Regions from separate parts of the Mesorhizobium sp. M1329 genome, predicted to be linked through region 2. Evidence: predicted binding sites of a transcription regulator. Region 2 holds the regulator's gene; each other region holds the start of a gene.
What was found. Region 2 encodes PhoB, which activates phosphate uptake and scavenging genes when phosphate is short. Its sites were predicted from a motif close to TGTCATNNANCTGTCAT; they were not measured.

Region 1: the regulator PhoB is predicted to act here: its motif matches at 2,519-2,535, upstream of phnF (phosphonate metabolism transcriptional regulator PhnF).
Region 3: the regulator PhoB is predicted to act here: its motif matches at 2,458-2,474, upstream of NKH21_RS24300 (alkaline phosphatase D family protein).

What each region holds. Positions count from the first base shown of each region.
Region 1 is NZ_JAMYLN010000006.1:87,170-92,315, reverse strand. Features, by position in the region: gene NKH21_RS08070 (carbon-phosphorus lyase complex subunit) at 250-1,362, opposite strand; gene phnH (phosphonate C-P lyase system protein PhnH) at 1,364-1,975, opposite strand; gene phnG (phosphonate C-P lyase system protein PhnG) at 1,975-2,436, opposite strand; gene phnF (phosphonate metabolism transcriptional regulator PhnF) at 2,574-3,317, shown strand; gene NKH21_RS08050 (zinc-binding alcohol dehydrogenase family protein) at 3,639-4,658, opposite strand; gene NKH21_RS08045 (ABC transporter permease) at 4,730-5,146, opposite strand, start outside.
Region 2 is NZ_JAMYLN010000020.1:52,380-57,525, reverse strand. Features, by position in the region: gene NKH21_RS20225 (sugar ABC transporter permease) at 1-102, opposite strand, end outside; gene xylF (D-xylose ABC transporter substrate-binding protein) at 245-1,285, opposite strand; gene NKH21_RS20215 (ROK family protein) at 1,572-2,816, shown strand; gene phoB (phosphate regulon transcriptional regulator PhoB) at 2,826-3,515, opposite strand; gene phoU (phosphate signaling complex protein PhoU) at 3,532-4,239, opposite strand; gene pstB (phosphate ABC transporter ATP-binding protein PstB) at 4,272-5,075, opposite strand; gene pstA (phosphate ABC transporter permease PstA) at 5,072-5,146, opposite strand, start outside.
Region 3 is NZ_JAMYLN010000027.1:77,484-82,629, forward strand. Features, by position in the region: gene NKH21_RS24285 (hypothetical protein) at 1-197, opposite strand, end outside; gene NKH21_RS24290 (TetR/AcrR family transcriptional regulator) at 295-900, opposite strand; gene NKH21_RS24295 (MFS transporter) at 983-2,266, shown strand; gene NKH21_RS24300 (alkaline phosphatase D family protein) at 2,547-4,121, shown strand; gene NKH21_RS24305 (hypothetical protein) at 4,168-4,449, opposite strand; gene typA (translational GTPase TypA) at 4,648-5,146, shown strand, end outside.

The DNA.
Region 1 (5,146 bases), on a different contig from region 2:
CTGTGCTACCGAATTGAGTTCCAAGACACGTAAAAGGGGCTGGGCTCCGATGACCCCGATCGGATGGATGCGCCTCGGAATACTGTTGCTGGTGTTCGTGGGGGTGGTTGCCTTTGTGCTTCGTAGAATGGTTCTTCCTGAGCCGAGGGAAGGCGCGCAAGGCGAGACCGTCGGCAGCAGTAGCGGTTACGGCGGATCCGGAGGCCATTCCCCAGACGGGGGAAGTCACGCTGGTGGAGCTAACTGAAGTCATTCCGCGGCTTGCCTCTTCTCTTCGCCCTTGCCGGCATTTTCGCGAGCGTCGTGCTCGGCGCGCATGCGGCGCACGAGGTCGAGCTCGGCCTGGAAGTCGACATAGTGCGGCAGCTTCAGATGCTCGACGAAGCCGGTCGCCTGGACATTGTCGGAATGCGAGATGACGAACTCCTCGTCCTGCGCGGCGGCAACGACGTCCTCCCCGAACTCCGAGGCGCGCAGCGCGCGGTCGCATAGCGCCATGGCCATCGCCTTGCGCTCGCTCTGGCCGAAGACAAGGCCGTAGCCGCGGGTGAATTGCGGCGGCGCCTTGGCCGAGCCCTTGAACTGGTTGACCATCTGGCATTCGGTGACGCGGATGCTGCCGAGCGGCACGGCAAAGGGCAGTTCCGGCACGTCCAGTTCGAGTTCGACCTCGCCGATGCGAACCTCGCCGACGAAGGGATGGTTGCGCGCGTAGCCGCGCTGGGTGGAATAGCCGAGCGCCAGCAGAAACCCCTCGTCGCCGCGCGACAGCGCCTGCAGGCGGATGTCACGCGCCATCGGGAATTCGAGCGGCTCGCGGGTGATGTCGCCGGGGACATGATCACCTGGCATGTCGCCGTCGGGCTCGATCAGGCCTTCGCGGGCGAGGATGGCGGAGACGCGCGGCATCGCCTCCGCTTCGCCGGCACGCTGCTCCGGTTCGGCGACATCGCGGCCGGCGGCAAGCTCGGGATCGAGCAGGCGATGGGTGTAGTCGAAAGTCGGGCCGAGCAGCTGGCCGCCGGGCAGGTCCTTGTAGGTCGCCGACACGCGTCGCTCGACCAGCATCGTGCCGGTATCGATCGCCCTGGTGTAGCCGAAGCGCGGCAGCGTGGTGCGATAGGCGCGAACCAGGAAGATCGCCTCGATCATGTCGCCGCGCGCCTGGACGATGGCGAGTGCCGCCAATTCCCTGTCGTAGAGCGAACCTTCGCTCATCACCCGGTCGACGCCGAGCGCCAGCTGCTCGACGATCTGGTCGAGGCGAAGTGCGGGCACCGATCGGTCGCCGCGCCGGCGGTCGGCGAGCAGTTTGTGAGCATTGCGAATGGCCGCTTCGCCACCCTTTACCGCAACGTACATGCTATGCCTCCATCGTCTTGATGCGCGTCGTGCGCGGCAGGCAGGCAATCGCGTCGGACGTGGCGAGGATGATGTCGACGCCACGCGGAAAGCGCTGGTTGTTCTGCTTCCATTGCTCGACGAAATGACGCGGCATTTGCGCAGGCGCGATCGTCGCCGTCTTCTCGATGCCGGGGCCTTCGAGCAGCAGCGGAGCGCCGGAGACGAGATCGCCGACCCCGAGAATCAGCGTCGTGGAGCGGTCGGGATAATCCTGGGTGCCTTGCGAAAACCCGTCGAGCGCCATCATCTCGGCCGGCGTGGCGATCAGCGCGAAATGCGCGTCGGCCGGGGTGTTGGCCAGCGGCGCCCCGGTATGGAAGCCCAGCCAGGATTTCACCGCAGCCGACCCTTGCAAAGCCGGGTCGAGCCAGAGCGGCGTGTCGTTGTCGCACAGCGCCAGCGCAATGGCGCCGGCGGTGACCGATAGCGGCGCCGGCGGCTGGGCGAGGGCCGGCAGGGGCTGCACGCTGCCCGGCCGCGCCATCGCGTCCATGACGGCGCGGAATACGGTCTGGGCGTTGAATACCGGATCGGCGAAGCCGCCTTCGATGGATTGAGTGGCGATATCCATCAGTCTTCTCCGCGCACCATGGTGAAGAAATCGACCTTGGTCGCAGCCGTCTCGGCGCGGCGCTGGTCACGTGCCTTGGCCAGTGCGGCCTGCAAGGGCGCGACGACCTTGGTCTCGACCTCGTTGCGGTGGGCAGGATCCTGCCAGAGCGCGTCGGCGATTGCCGCCAGCCTTGCCTTCTGCTTGTCGCGGCCGAGCGCATAGCAGTGGCCGACATGGCCGGACGCAAGCCGTACCGTGGCACGGGTGACCGTCGCCTCGCCGACATTGAAGGGAGCGCCGCCGCCGCCGATGCGGCCACGTACCGTGACCAAGCCGGTTTCGGGGCCACGCAGAAGTTCCGCTTCGCAAGGCAGGCCTGCTTCGTCCCACAGGCGGACGATGTCGTCGCCGGCCGATTGTGACAGCGTCGCCATCACGGCCTTGCGCTCGGCCTGCTCTCGCGCTTCCCGTCCTCGCATGGTTAACAGTCCCTTGTCACCAAAAACTTGTCTACTGATATAGACAACTATACAAATTATATCTATTTTCTAATGCGTGTCCATGACGAGTGCATGACACGAGGAAAATGTCTGGGGCAAAAAAGATCGGGGCGGAAATGATCGGACAAGCCAACAGCATCGAGCGGCGCAGCGGTGTCGCGCTGTGGCGGCAGATCGCCGACCAGATACTGTATTCGATCGCCGCCGGCGATTTTCCCGAGAATGCCGCGCTGCCGCCCGAGATCGCGTTGGCCGGACGCTATGGCGTCAACCGTCACACGGTGCGCAGCGCTATCGCAGCGCTGGTGCAGGAGGGCGTGCTCAGGGCGGAGCAGGGGCGCGGCACCTTCGTGCTGTCGCGCAGGCGGCTGTCCTATCCGATCGGCGCCCGCACCCGCTTTTCCGAGGGATTGCAAGGACAGGCGTCCGAGCGGCATATCACCTTGCTCGCGTCATCGGTCGAGCCCGCCGACCGTCGTGTCGCAGAGGGCTTGGGCCTTGCGAAGGGGGCCGATGTGATACGCCTGGAAACGCGCGGCGAAGCCGATGGAATGCCGGTGTCCCGCGCGGCCGGCTGGTTCGATGCCAGCCGCTTTGCCGGCATCGATGCCGCCATGGCGGAAACCGGTTCGATCACCGCATCGCTGGCACGTTTCGGCATTGACGACTATCTCCGGCAATCGACCGTGCTGTCGGCGCGCCATGCGGATGCCGCCGACCTTGCTGACCTCGACCTGCAGCCCGGCGCCATCGTGCTGGTCACGGTCGCCGTCAACGTCACGCCCGACGGTCGGCCTATCCAGTTTTCGGAGTCACGCTTCCCGGCCGAGCGGATCGAGCTCAAACTGTCGGCGCTGTAGGTAGTGCCGGCCGGTACGAGACCGTGATTTATCTGACTCACGCTGATATCATACCGGCTCGGTCGCGCTTACTTATCAGCGGCTTGGCGTTTGAGGACCGCCTTCCCCCACTCCGTCTCGGCTTCGCCGAGGGAGAGGAAGGGAGCCCGCTGACAGCGGGAGAAGGAGGGAGTCTGGTTGGGGAGCGTTGGCTGCAATAGGCTCGCAGCTTTCCTCTACCCCGTCGATCGGGGGAGAGGTGGCTCGGCGAAGCCGAGGCGGAGTGGGGGGTCGACCTGCGCGGGGCGTCGTCAATTCGGGCCGGGTTCACCGCCTGCCATGTTATGACCCCACCTCGATCACAGCCTTGATCAGGCCGGACTTCTCATGCGCCCAGCGGGCGAGGTCGTGCGGCGTCTCGCCAAGCGTAGTGCGATGGGTGACGAGCTTTGCCAGTGGCACCGCGCCGTTGCGGATCGAGGCGGCGACATGGTCGAAATCGGCACGCAGGGCGTTGCGGCTGCCGATGAGCATCATCTCCCGCTTGTGGAATTCCGGATCGGAAAAGGCGATGTCGTCCTTGACGACGCTGACCAGGACCAGCGCCCCGCCATGCGCGACATGGGCGAAAGCCGACTGCACCGACCGGGTGTTGCCGGTGGCATCGAAAACCACGTCGAAGCCATCGCCGCCGGTTGCTTCCCGCACCAGGTCGGCGGTGGCGCCCTGCGAGCCGTCGAGGGTCGCGAAGCCGAGTTCACTTTCGGCGAAACCCAGCCTCTCCGCACTCATGTCGAGCAGCGTCACATTGAGCCCGGCGATGCGGGCGAACAGCGCCGTGCCGAGCCCGATCGGGCCGGCGCCGATGACCAGCGTGCGCGCATCTGGATTAGCCAGCGAGCGCCGCACGGCATGGGCGCCGATCGCCAGGAATTCGACGGCGGCGGCATCGGCCAGCGACAGGCCGTTTGCCGGATAAAGATTTTGCGCCGGCACCAGGACCTGCTCGCACATGGCGCCGTCGCGGTGGACGCCGAGCACCTCGATCCTGACGCAGCAATTGGGCTTGCCTTGCCGGCAGGCGATACATTTGCCGCAGGCGAGATAGGGATTGACGATCACCGCTTCGCCGACCGAGAGATCGACATCCTCGCCAACCTCGATCACGGTGCCGGAAACCTCGTGGCCCATGATGCGGGGATAGGCGAGGAACGGGTGCTTGCCTTCGAAGATGTGATAGTCGGTGCCGCAGATGCCGACATGGCTGACGGCGACCAGCGCCCAGCCGGCGGGGGGCGCGCCAGGCGCCGGACGATCTTCGAGGACAAGTTCGCCGGGGGAACGGCAGACGACGGCTTTCATGCTTCAATCCAGTCGGGTTCATGGCACCGCCGGCCCTGCTGTCGCGAGGCCGGCGGTTGTTGGGAGGCGGTCTATTTGCCGCGGCGGCGCAGCCCGTCGAAATAGACGATGACGATGATCAGCACGCCGGTGATGATGCGCTGCCAGAAGGCGTTGACGTTAAGCAGATTGGCGCCGTTGTTGATGGTGGCAAGGATGAAGGCGCCGAGCAGCGGCCCGTGCACGGAGCCGACAGCGCCGAACAGCGAGGTGCCGCCGATCACCGAGGAGGCGATCGCCTGCAATTCCCAGCCCTCGGCCTGCGTCGGATTGCCGATGCCGATGCGCGAGGCGAGCAGCACGCCGACGAAGGCCGCACACAGCCCGGACAACGTATAGGCCATGTAGATGGTGCGCTGGACGTTGACGCCCGACAGGCGCGACGCCTCGGCGTTGGAGCCGACCGAGAACAGATAGCGGCCCCAGCGGCTGTGGTGCAGGAAGATGTA
Region 2 (5,146 bases):
GAGTTCGGTTGCCTTGAGAAATCGGGCAACGATGCCGAGCTCGGATTCACGCGCCCGGTCTGCCGTGCTGTCGACCGGCGTGTTGGAAGTCGTGTCGGTCATCATGTTTCTCCCGCCGGGTTGCCGTCTGCCGCGGATGCCGGAAGCAGCCTAGAAGTTATCCGCCGGAAGCGGAAAAACAACTCTTGTTGAAAAAACGCCGCGGCGAGCGGCCGCGGCGTTCGGACGTCTCGGAAACGTCGGCTCAGTTGCAGACTGCAACAGTGCCCGCCGCCACGCCGGCGCAGACCTCTTCTTTCTTGATCCAGCCGGCGTCGATGACGACGTTGAGGTTATCCTTGGTGATGGCGACCGGGGTCAGGAACAGCGACTTGACGGTATTGCCGCCGGGCGTGGTGAAATCCTTCACGCCGGCAATGTCGGTCATCTGCTTGCCGTCGGCCAGTTGCGAGGCGATCTCGGCGGCGTTCTTGCCGAGCTCGCGCGCATCCTTCCACACCGACACAGTCTGTGTGCCGAGCGCGATGCGGTTCAGCGCGGCGTGGTCGCCGTCCTGGCCCGAGACCGGAACAGATCCAGCCAACCCTTGCGCCGTCAATGCTGCGACGACGCCGCCGGCAGTACCGTCATTGGCCGCGACCACTGCATCGACCTTGTTGTCGTTCGCCGTCAGGAACTGTTCCATGTTTTTCTGGGCGTTGGCCGGCAGCCAGCCGTCGGTATAGGCCTCGCCGACATTCTTGATCTTGCCGCTGTCGATAGCGTCCTTCAGCACTTCCATCGAACCGGCAAACAGGAAATCGGCATTCGGATCGGCACCCGAGCCCTTGATGAAGACGTAGTTGCCTTCCGGCTTCACCTTGAACACTTCGCGGGCCTGCATGCGGCCGACTTCCTTGTTGTCAAAGGTCAGGTAAAAGACGTCCTTGTTCTCGATCAGCCGGTCGTAGCCGACAACCGGAATACCTTCGTCCAGCGCCTTCTGCACGGCCGGCCCGATGGCCGAGGCGTCCTGCGCAAGGATGATCAGTGCGTTGGCGCCCTGCGAGATCAGGCTCTCGACGTCGGTGAGCTGCTTGCCGGGGTTGGACTGCGCGTCGGCGGAAATATACTTGTCGCCGGCGGCCTCGATGGCCGCCTTCATTGCGGCCTCGTCGGTCTTCCAGCGCTCTTCCTGGAAGTTCGACCAGGAAACGCCGATGACCTTGTCTTTAGCCTGCGCCACCGACGCCAGCGCCAGCGTCATGGCGACACCCGCCAGAATGGCGGTCGTGAATTTCTTCATCATATCCTCCCTGCGCCGCGTACGGCGTGACCAATTGGCTCAAAGACCAGCTTAGAAGCTCTAATTTTTTCGAGCCTCGAAAAAATACTGGCCCGATCTCCGGCTGCTGTCAACATCGATTCTGATGGATTTTGATGACTTTGCGAGTTTTTTCGAGCGTCGGAATAAACGATGACAGCGCCACCCGCATCTGACACTATTTGCCTGCATCCGACACTGTTTGTCGGACATTACCGACGGCTTCCGGTTCATGAGCGGCCGCGGCAACCGGGAGGAAAGCAAAACGATGTCGGTCGGAATCCGCCATGACGATTTGCGCCGGCGCAACCGGGCGATGGTGATCTCGGCGGTGCGCCGGGCCGGCCAGCCATCGCGTACTGAGATCGCAGCAACCACCGGCCTCAGCCATTCGACCATATCGGCGATCTCCTCCGACCTGATACGGGAAGGCATCCTCGCCGAGAGCAAGGCAAGCGAGCCCGTTTCGTTGAAACGCGGTCGTCCGCAGGTCGGCCTCGCCCTCAACCCGGAAGCTGCGGCGGTGTTGACCGTGGTGTTGTCGCTGAATTTCCTGTCGGCCGCCATTATCGACTATGCGGGACAGGTGGTCGCCGAGGAACAGCGCCGGCTGGACACGCTGACCATGCCGCGCGACGAACTGATCCGCGAATGCATGGCCATCGTCCGGCGCCGACTTGAGGATCCAGACCTTGACGTCCGCAGTGTCGCCCGCATCGCCCTAGCTATCCAGGGCATTACCGACTCCCCTGCACGCGCCATGCTGTGGTCGCCGATCACGCCGCAGACCGACATTGCCTTTGCCGACATGCTGGAGGACGAATTCGGCATCCCGGCAACGGTGGAGAACGACTGCAATATGATGGCGGTGGCTCTGCGCTGGCGCAAGCCGGACCGCTATCGCGACGACTTCATCGCCATCCTGCTTTCGCATGGCATCGGCATGGGGCTAGTGTTGAAGGGCGAGCTGTTCACCGGCACGCATTCCTCGGGCGGCGAGTTTGGCCACATGATCCATCGTCCAGGCGGCGCGCTCTGCCGTTGCGGACGACGCGGCTGCATCGAGGCCTATGCCGGCAACTACGCCATCTGGCGCAACGCCAGGCAGATGAGCGAAGACAGCGAACCGGTCGCCGACGTCAGCGACGCCGACATGCGCGCCCTGGCGGCCCGGGCGCGCGAGAAAGATGGGCCGGAACGCGAGGCCTACTGCAAGGCCGGCGAAGCGCTGGGTTTCGGTCTCGGCTCGCTGTTCGCGCTGATCGATCCGGCACCGGTCGCGATGGTCGGCGCCAGTGCCGCCGCCTTCGATCTGATCGAGCCGGCCTTGCGCAAGGCAATCGCACAGACCGCCGGCGGCCAGCATTCCGGCTCGATCTCTTTCGACACTGAGCCGAACGAATTGCCGCTGATCCGCGAAGGCTGCGCGATGCGGGCGTTAAGCTTCGTCGACCAGGAGATTTTCGCGCCGGGCGCGCAAATGAGGCCCGGCGTCCGAAAGAACGTCGCCTGACCAGGCGGATCAATCTTCCCTGATCGCATAACCGGCACCGCGGATGGTGCGGATGACATCCGGCATGCGGCCGTTATTGACGGCTTTGCGCAGCCGGCCGACATGGACGTCCACTGTGCGTTCGTCGATGTAGATCGTCTCGCCCCAGACATTATCGAGCAACTGGCTGCGCGAGAAGACGCGGCCCGGATGCCGCATCATAAACTCCAGCAGCCGGAATTCGGTCGGTCCGAGCCTGATCTCGCTCTTCTTGCGATAGACCCTGTGCGATTCGCGATCGAGCACGATGTCGCCGACCTTCAGCACGCTGGACAGCACTTCCGGCTTGGCGCGGCGCAGCAGCGCCTTGACCCTGGCCATGAATTCCGGTGTAGAAAACGGTTTGACCAGATAGTCGTCGGCGCCGGTCGAAAGACCGCGCACCCGGTCGCTCTCCTCGCCGCGCGCGGTCAGCATGATGATCGGCAGCCGCTCGGTTTCGGGGCGCACCCGCAACCGGCGGCAGAGCTCGATGCCGGAAACCGCTGGTATCATCCAGTCGAGCACCAGAAGGTCGGGCACATTCTCCTGCAAACGGATCTCGGCTTCGTCGCCGCGTGTCACCACCTCGACCTGGTAGCCTTCGGATTCGAGATTGTAGCGGAGCAGCACACCCAACGGCTCCTCGTCCTCCACCACCATTACTCGTGGTGCGATCATCAGCTGGGCACCCCCATCATGTCACCGGCGCGGACATTGTCGTTTCGTCCTGCTTCGGACGATTGACCGGCAATTGCTCGCCGGTCAGCACATAATACGCATTTTCGGCGATGTTGGTGACATGGTCGCCGATCCGCTCCAGATTCTTGGCGCAGAACAGCAGGTGCGTGCAAGCGGTGATGTTGCGCGGATCTTCCATCATGTAGGTCAATAGCTCGCGGAACACGGACGTGTATTTGACGTCAATGCGCTCGTCGGCGGCACGCAGCTTGGCCAACGCGGCCGCATCGCCTGCAGCATACTCCTCGATGACGCCCTGCACCTGGATGAGCACCAGCTGCGCCATCGCGTCGATGGAATGCGACAAGTCGCGCGGCGTGACGCTGAGGCCGACCGCACTCACACGCTTGGCGATATTCTTGGCAAGGTCGCCGATGCGTTCGAGGTCGCCGGCCATGCGGATCGCTCCGACCACATGGCGAAGATCGTGGGCCATCGGCTGGCGTTTGGCGATCAGGGTGATGGCGCGGTCGTCCAGTTCGCGTTGACGCGCATCCATGATGGCGTCGTCGGAAACGACGCGTTGCGCCAACACGTTGTCGGAATTCAACAGGGCCTTGGTCGCCCCGCCGACCATCGAACCGGCGAGGTCGGCCATGTCGCGGATCAGCTTGCTGATCTGCTCGAGATCCTCGTCGAAAGAAGCGACTGTGTGTTCGCCCATGGTCCTGTCCTCATATGCATGATCGGAACGGCTCAGCCGAAGCGGCCGGTGATATAATCCTGCGTGCGCTTCTCGCGGGGCGACGTGAAGATCTTCTCGGTCCGGTCGAACTCGACCAGTTCACCCAGATACATGAAGGCGGTCTGGCGCGACACGCGCGCCGCCTGCTGCATGTTGTGGGTGACGATGACGATCGTGTAGTCGGCTTGCAATTCGTCGATCAGTTCCTCGATCTTGGCGGTCGACAATGGGTCGAGTGCGGACGCCGGTTCGTCGAGCAGAATGACTTCCGGCTTCACGGCCACGGTGCGGGCGATACAGAGCCGCTGCTGCTGGCCGCCGGACAGGCTCAAGCCGCTGGCGTTGAGTTTGTCCTTGACCTCGCTCCACAGCGCGGCGCGCTTCAACGCCTGTTCGACGCGGCCGTCCATCTCGGACTTGCCGAGGTTTTCGTAGAGCCTGACGCCGAAGGCGATGTTCTCGTAGATCGACATCGGGAACGGCGTCGGCTTCTGGAACACCATGCCGATCTTGGTCCTGAGGAGGTTGAGATCCTGCGACCGGTCGAGAATGTTTTTGCCGTCGAGCAGCACCTGGCCCTCGGCTGTCTGTTTCGGGTAGAGCTCATAGATGCGGTTGAACACACGCAGCAGCGTCGATTTCCCGCAGCCCGAAGGCCCAATGAAGGCCGTGACGCTGCGCTCGGGCAGCGACAGGCTGATGTCCTTTAGCGCCTTGCTCTGGCCGTAGTAGAAGTTGAGGTTCTTGACCTCGATCTTCGTCTTCTCGGCGACCGTTTCGGTCATCGTCATGTCCGGGGACAACATCTGTGTCATCTGTCCTCTCTGCGTCCGGTAAGGCTGCGGGCGAGGATGCTCAAGCCCAGAACCGTCAGGGTGATTATGAG
Region 3 (5,146 bases), on a different contig from region 2:
TCGTAGGAAACCATCACCGGGTAGCCGCCATAGCCGGAACAGGCGAGGTCGGCCCAGTCGCCGTCGCCTTCCTCCGCCTGGGCATAGGTCACGCAGTCCTTCTCCCAGACGAGATCGGTATAGACGCTGGATATGTCGCCAGCCCGGGCGGCATTGCAGAAGCCAGCGAAGGCAAATGGGATCAAAAGAGCGCGCATGGCGGACAACTCCGTTCGGGCTGCCGCAGCGTACCGTCAAATTTAGCGGCAGCCTAGACGAAGTCAGGCTGCTCACAGTGATCCGGTAAATGGAACGCTATTTCTTCAGGCTTGCCTCGATCAGAAGGTCGGCGTTGCGGGCCACCGACTGCGCTGGTCCGCCGACACCGAACAACTGGCCGCTGATATAGGCGCCCTCGATCAGCAGCAGCAGCCCGTCACCCAGCGTCTCGGCATCGCCGGCGCCCATCGCCGCCGCCATGGCACGCAGGCGCCGGCGCAATTCCTGCTTGTTGGCCTCGCTCACGACGCGGGCCGGATGGCCATGTTCGGGATATTCGACCGCGGCATTGGTCATGCCGCAGCCGCGATAGTCGGGCCTTTGCGTGCGCTTGCCGACACGCGTCAGGAAGGCGACGATCTGCGCGCGCGGATCGCCGGGATGGGCATCCACCGCCTCGTCGAAACGCTCCCAGAATTCGAGGTCATAGTGCCGGAGATAGGATGCGGCCAGCTCATCCTTGGACGGGAAGCTGCGGTAGAGGCTGGGCTTGGTGACGCCGGCACGCCGCACGATCTCATCGACGCCGATCGCCCTGATCCCTTGCCTATAGAACAGGTCGCGCGCCACCTGGAGGATCCGTTCGGCGGCGCGAGGCGGCGGTGCGTCATTCGCCTTGATCGTTGGTTCAATGCTTTTCATGCCTGGTCTGCCGATTGCCTGGTTGACAATGTTACCGGTCGGTACGTATGTTTCGCGCTCCTGCAACGTACCGGTCAGTAACATGATAGCTCAATCCCGCCCGTTTGGCCAGCGCTACGCTTTCGTCGTGGTCGCCGTCATCTTCCTCTGCCTGCTCATCGCGGCGGGCCTGCGTTCGGCGCCGGCAGTCATGATGCTGCCGCTGGAGAACAGTTTCGGCTGGCGGCGCGACGTCGTCTCGCTGGCGGCGGCCACCGGCATCTTCCTCTATGGCCTGACCGGGCCCTTTGCCGCAGCGCTGATGGAGCGGATCGGGCTGCGCCGCACATTGCTTGCCGCGCTGCTTTTGATGTCCGGATCGACCGCGCTCAGCCTGCTGATGACCAAGCCATGGCATCTGCTCCTCACCTGGGGCGTGTTTTCCGGCATCAGTTCGGGCGCTGTCGCCACCGTGCTCGGCGCGACCATCGTCAACCGCTGGTTCAAGACCAATCGCGGCCTGGTGATGGGACTGATGTCGGCCTCCAGCGCCACCGGGCTGCTGGTCTTCCTGCCGCTGCTCGCCTCGCTCGCCCAGTCGGGCGGCTGGAAGCCGGTCGCCATTGCCATTGCCGTGGCCACCGCCGCCTTGGTGCCGCTGGTTTACATGCTGGTGCCGGAGCGCCCGGGCTCGATCGGCATGGTCCGCTATGGTGCCGAGCTCGACGACGTGCCGCCGGCGCCGCCGGCCGCGCAAGGCAATTTCCTCGCGCATACACTGAGCACGTTGCGCCGAGCTGCCGGTACGCGCGTGTTCTGGTACCTGTTCGCCACCTTCTTTGTTTGCGGCTTCACCACCAACGGGTTGGTCGGCACGCATCTGATCGCCTTTTGCGGCGACATGGGCATCGGCGAAGTGCAGGCCGCAGGCCTGCTGTCGATGATGGGCATCTTCGATCTTATCGGCACGACGCTGTCGGGCTGGCTCACCGACCGTTTCGACCCGCGCAAGCTGCTCGGCGTCTATTACGGCATTCGCGGCCTGTCGCTGATCTATCTGCCCTATTCCGGCTTCTCGGCGACCAGCCTGATCATCTTCGCCGTGTTTTACGGACTGGACTGGATCGCCACCGTGCCGCCGACGCTGCGGCTTTCCAACGAGGCGTTCGGCGACCGCAGCGGGCCGATCGTCTTCGGCTGGATCGTCGCCGGCCATCAGGTCGGTGCGGCGACGGCGGCCTTTTTCGGCGGCACCATGCGCGAGCTGCAAGGCAACTACGAGCTTGCCTTCCTGATCGCCGGCATGACGGCGATAGCCGCCGCCTGCATCTCGCTGCTGATCAACACCAGCCGCCCAGCGTTTGATCTGGAACCGCAGGCGGCTTGAGCTGCGACGGCTGAGCGCTAATCTCCCCCTTGAGGGAGGAGATGGCCGCGAAGCGGCCAGAGGGGGTCGGTCCGACCGGGCCCGGCCCCGTATAGCAGATGCAGAAGGTCGGCGCTTCACGCGAGATGACCCCCCTCTGTCGCCTTCGGCGAGATCTCCCCCTCAAGAGGGAGATTCGCCAGCCTGTTCACTGTTATCAAACCTTCATCGTTTCGAAATGTGCCTGAAACATTGAAGCTGGAGCTTGGCGGCGACGTTCAACGCCATCCAGGAGACAGCCATGAACAAGATTTCGATGACGCGGCGCGCTTTCGTCACGTCGGCCAGCGCCGTTGGCCTGGTCGGCGCGTCGGGCCTCGCCCTTCCCTATTACTCGCGCGCCAATCAGCGCCCGGCTTTTACCCATGGCATCCAGTCCGGCGACATCGACGCTACCAGCGGCATGGTCTGGACGCGCACCGACCGGCCATCGCGCGTCATGTTCGAAGTGTCGTCGACGGAAAGCTTCGCCAATGCCGTCCGCCTGGCGCCGCTCGATACCTCGCCGGCCAGCGATTATACGGTGAAGCGGCTGCTCACCGATCTCGCCTCCGACCAGGACATCTTCTACCGCATGGTCGCGGCCGATCTTTCCGACATCAACGCCGTTTCCGAGCCGATCGTCGGCCGCTTCCGCACGGCACCTGCCTCGAAGCGCGACATTCGTTTCGCCTGGTCCGGCGACACCGCCGGCCAAGGCTGGGGCATCGACGACACCGGCATGAAGACCTACGCCACCATTGCCAAGCACACGCCCGACTTCTTCCTGCATTCGGGCGATACGATCTATGCCGATGGCGCGATGAAGGACGAGGTCGACCTGCCCAATGGCGGCAAGTGGAAAAACACAGTGCTGATCGACGAGAAGCGCAAGGTTGCCGAGACGCTGGACGAATACCGGGCGCAGTGGAAATACAACATGATGGACAAGAACGTTCTTGCGCTCAGCGCCATCTGCCCGACTTTCTATCAGTGGGACGACCATGAGGTGCTGAACAACTGGTCGGACTCGAAGGACCTGTCGGCCGACGACCGCTACACCGAAAAGTCAATCCATGTGCTTGCGGCACGTGCGGCGCGCGCCTTCCACGAGATGACGACCATCCGCTACGAACCGTCGGAGCCCGGCCGCGTCTACCGCAAGATCGCCTATGGTCCGCTGCTCGACGTGTTCTTCCTCGACATGCGTTCCTACCGCGGCCCCAACGGTTCGGACATGCAGGAGACGATGACGCCTGAATCGCGCATCCTCGGCGAACAGCAGATCAAATGGTTGAAGCGCGAGCTGGCAAATTCCAACGCGACGTGGAAAATCATCGCCGCCGATATGCCGCTCGGCCTCGTGGTCTGGAATGACGGTACCAAGAAGGTCGGGGCCGAGGCAGTCAGCAATGGCGACAATGGCCCGGCCAAGGGGCGCGAGCTGGAAATTGCCGACCTTCTTCGCTATATAAAGAATGCGGGCATCAGTAACACCGTCTGGCTCACCGCAGACGTGCATTACACAGCCGCGCATTACTACAATCCGGACAAGGCGCAGTTCCAGGACTTCAACCCGTTTTGGGAATTCGTTTCGGGTCCGATCCATTCCGGCACGTTCGGGCCTAATGGTTTCGACATGACGTTCGGCCCGGAGTTGAAGTTCATAAAGGCACCGACGGCCGAACAGGGTCAAAACCTGCCGCCGTCGGCCGGCCTGCAGTTCTTCGGGCTCGTCGACATCGATGGCGCCACCGAGCAGTTGACGGTGCGGCTGATGGATCGCGACGACAGCGAACTCTACAAGGTCACGCTCGATCCAGTGCGGTCGGCGTGAGCGACTGCGCCACTACCCTCGGGCTAGCCCGAGGGTAGGACGTGTATCAATCGGGATAGCAGACGACGGGAATGTTGGGCCAGACGGCGCTGTCGCATCCGGCATTTTGCTGCCGCTGCTTGAAGGCGGCGCTGACCGGCCCGGTCACCACCGAATCGACGCCATCGGGAGCATCGGCAAAAAGCTGCTCCGCCGACCGCTTGTCGGACGGCAAAGCAGTCCGCGTCTCCTTGAACGACGCCGCCGACTGCGCCGCGCCTGCCGCGAGGAGGACGGCGAGTGCGGTACATGCCAAAATCGGCCGGAGTCTGATGCCTGCGTCGATCATGAAATTCGAACTGCCCGGACCATGAAAGGTTCCGCCTTGGTTAATAATTCCACTTCACACCAAGACATTTAAGATTTGGTGACTTTATTTGGTGGCTCGCCTCCTCTTTCGCAATTGCGAAAAACCCTGTATGAGCCGCCCAACCGAAAGAGGCAGCGCCTTTTGGCCTGCTGCCTGCAACGCTCCCGAGACCAAAACATGAAAATCCGCAATATCGCGATCATCGCGCACGTCGACCATGGAAAAACCACCCTCGTCGACCAGCTTCTGAAACAGTCCGGCTCGTTCCGCGACAACCAGCGCGTCGCCGAGCGCGCCATGGATTCGAACGATCTCGAAAAGGAACGCGGCATCACCATCCTGGCCAAGGCGACCTCTGTCGACTGGAAGGATACCCGCATCAACATCGTCGACACGCCCGGCCACGCCGACTTCGGCGGCGAGGTCGAGCGCATCCTGTCGATGGTGGATTCGGCCATCGTGCTGGTCGACGCCGCCGAGGGGCCGATGCCGCAGACCAAATTCGTCGTTGGCAAGGCGCTCAAGGTCGGACTGAAGCCTATCGTCGTCATCAACAAGATCGACCGGCCGGATGCCCGCCACGTCGAAGTGGTCAACGAGGTGTTCGACCTGTTTGCGGCGCTTGACGCGACCGACGAGCAGCTCGACTTCCCGATCCTTTACGGTTCAGGCCGCG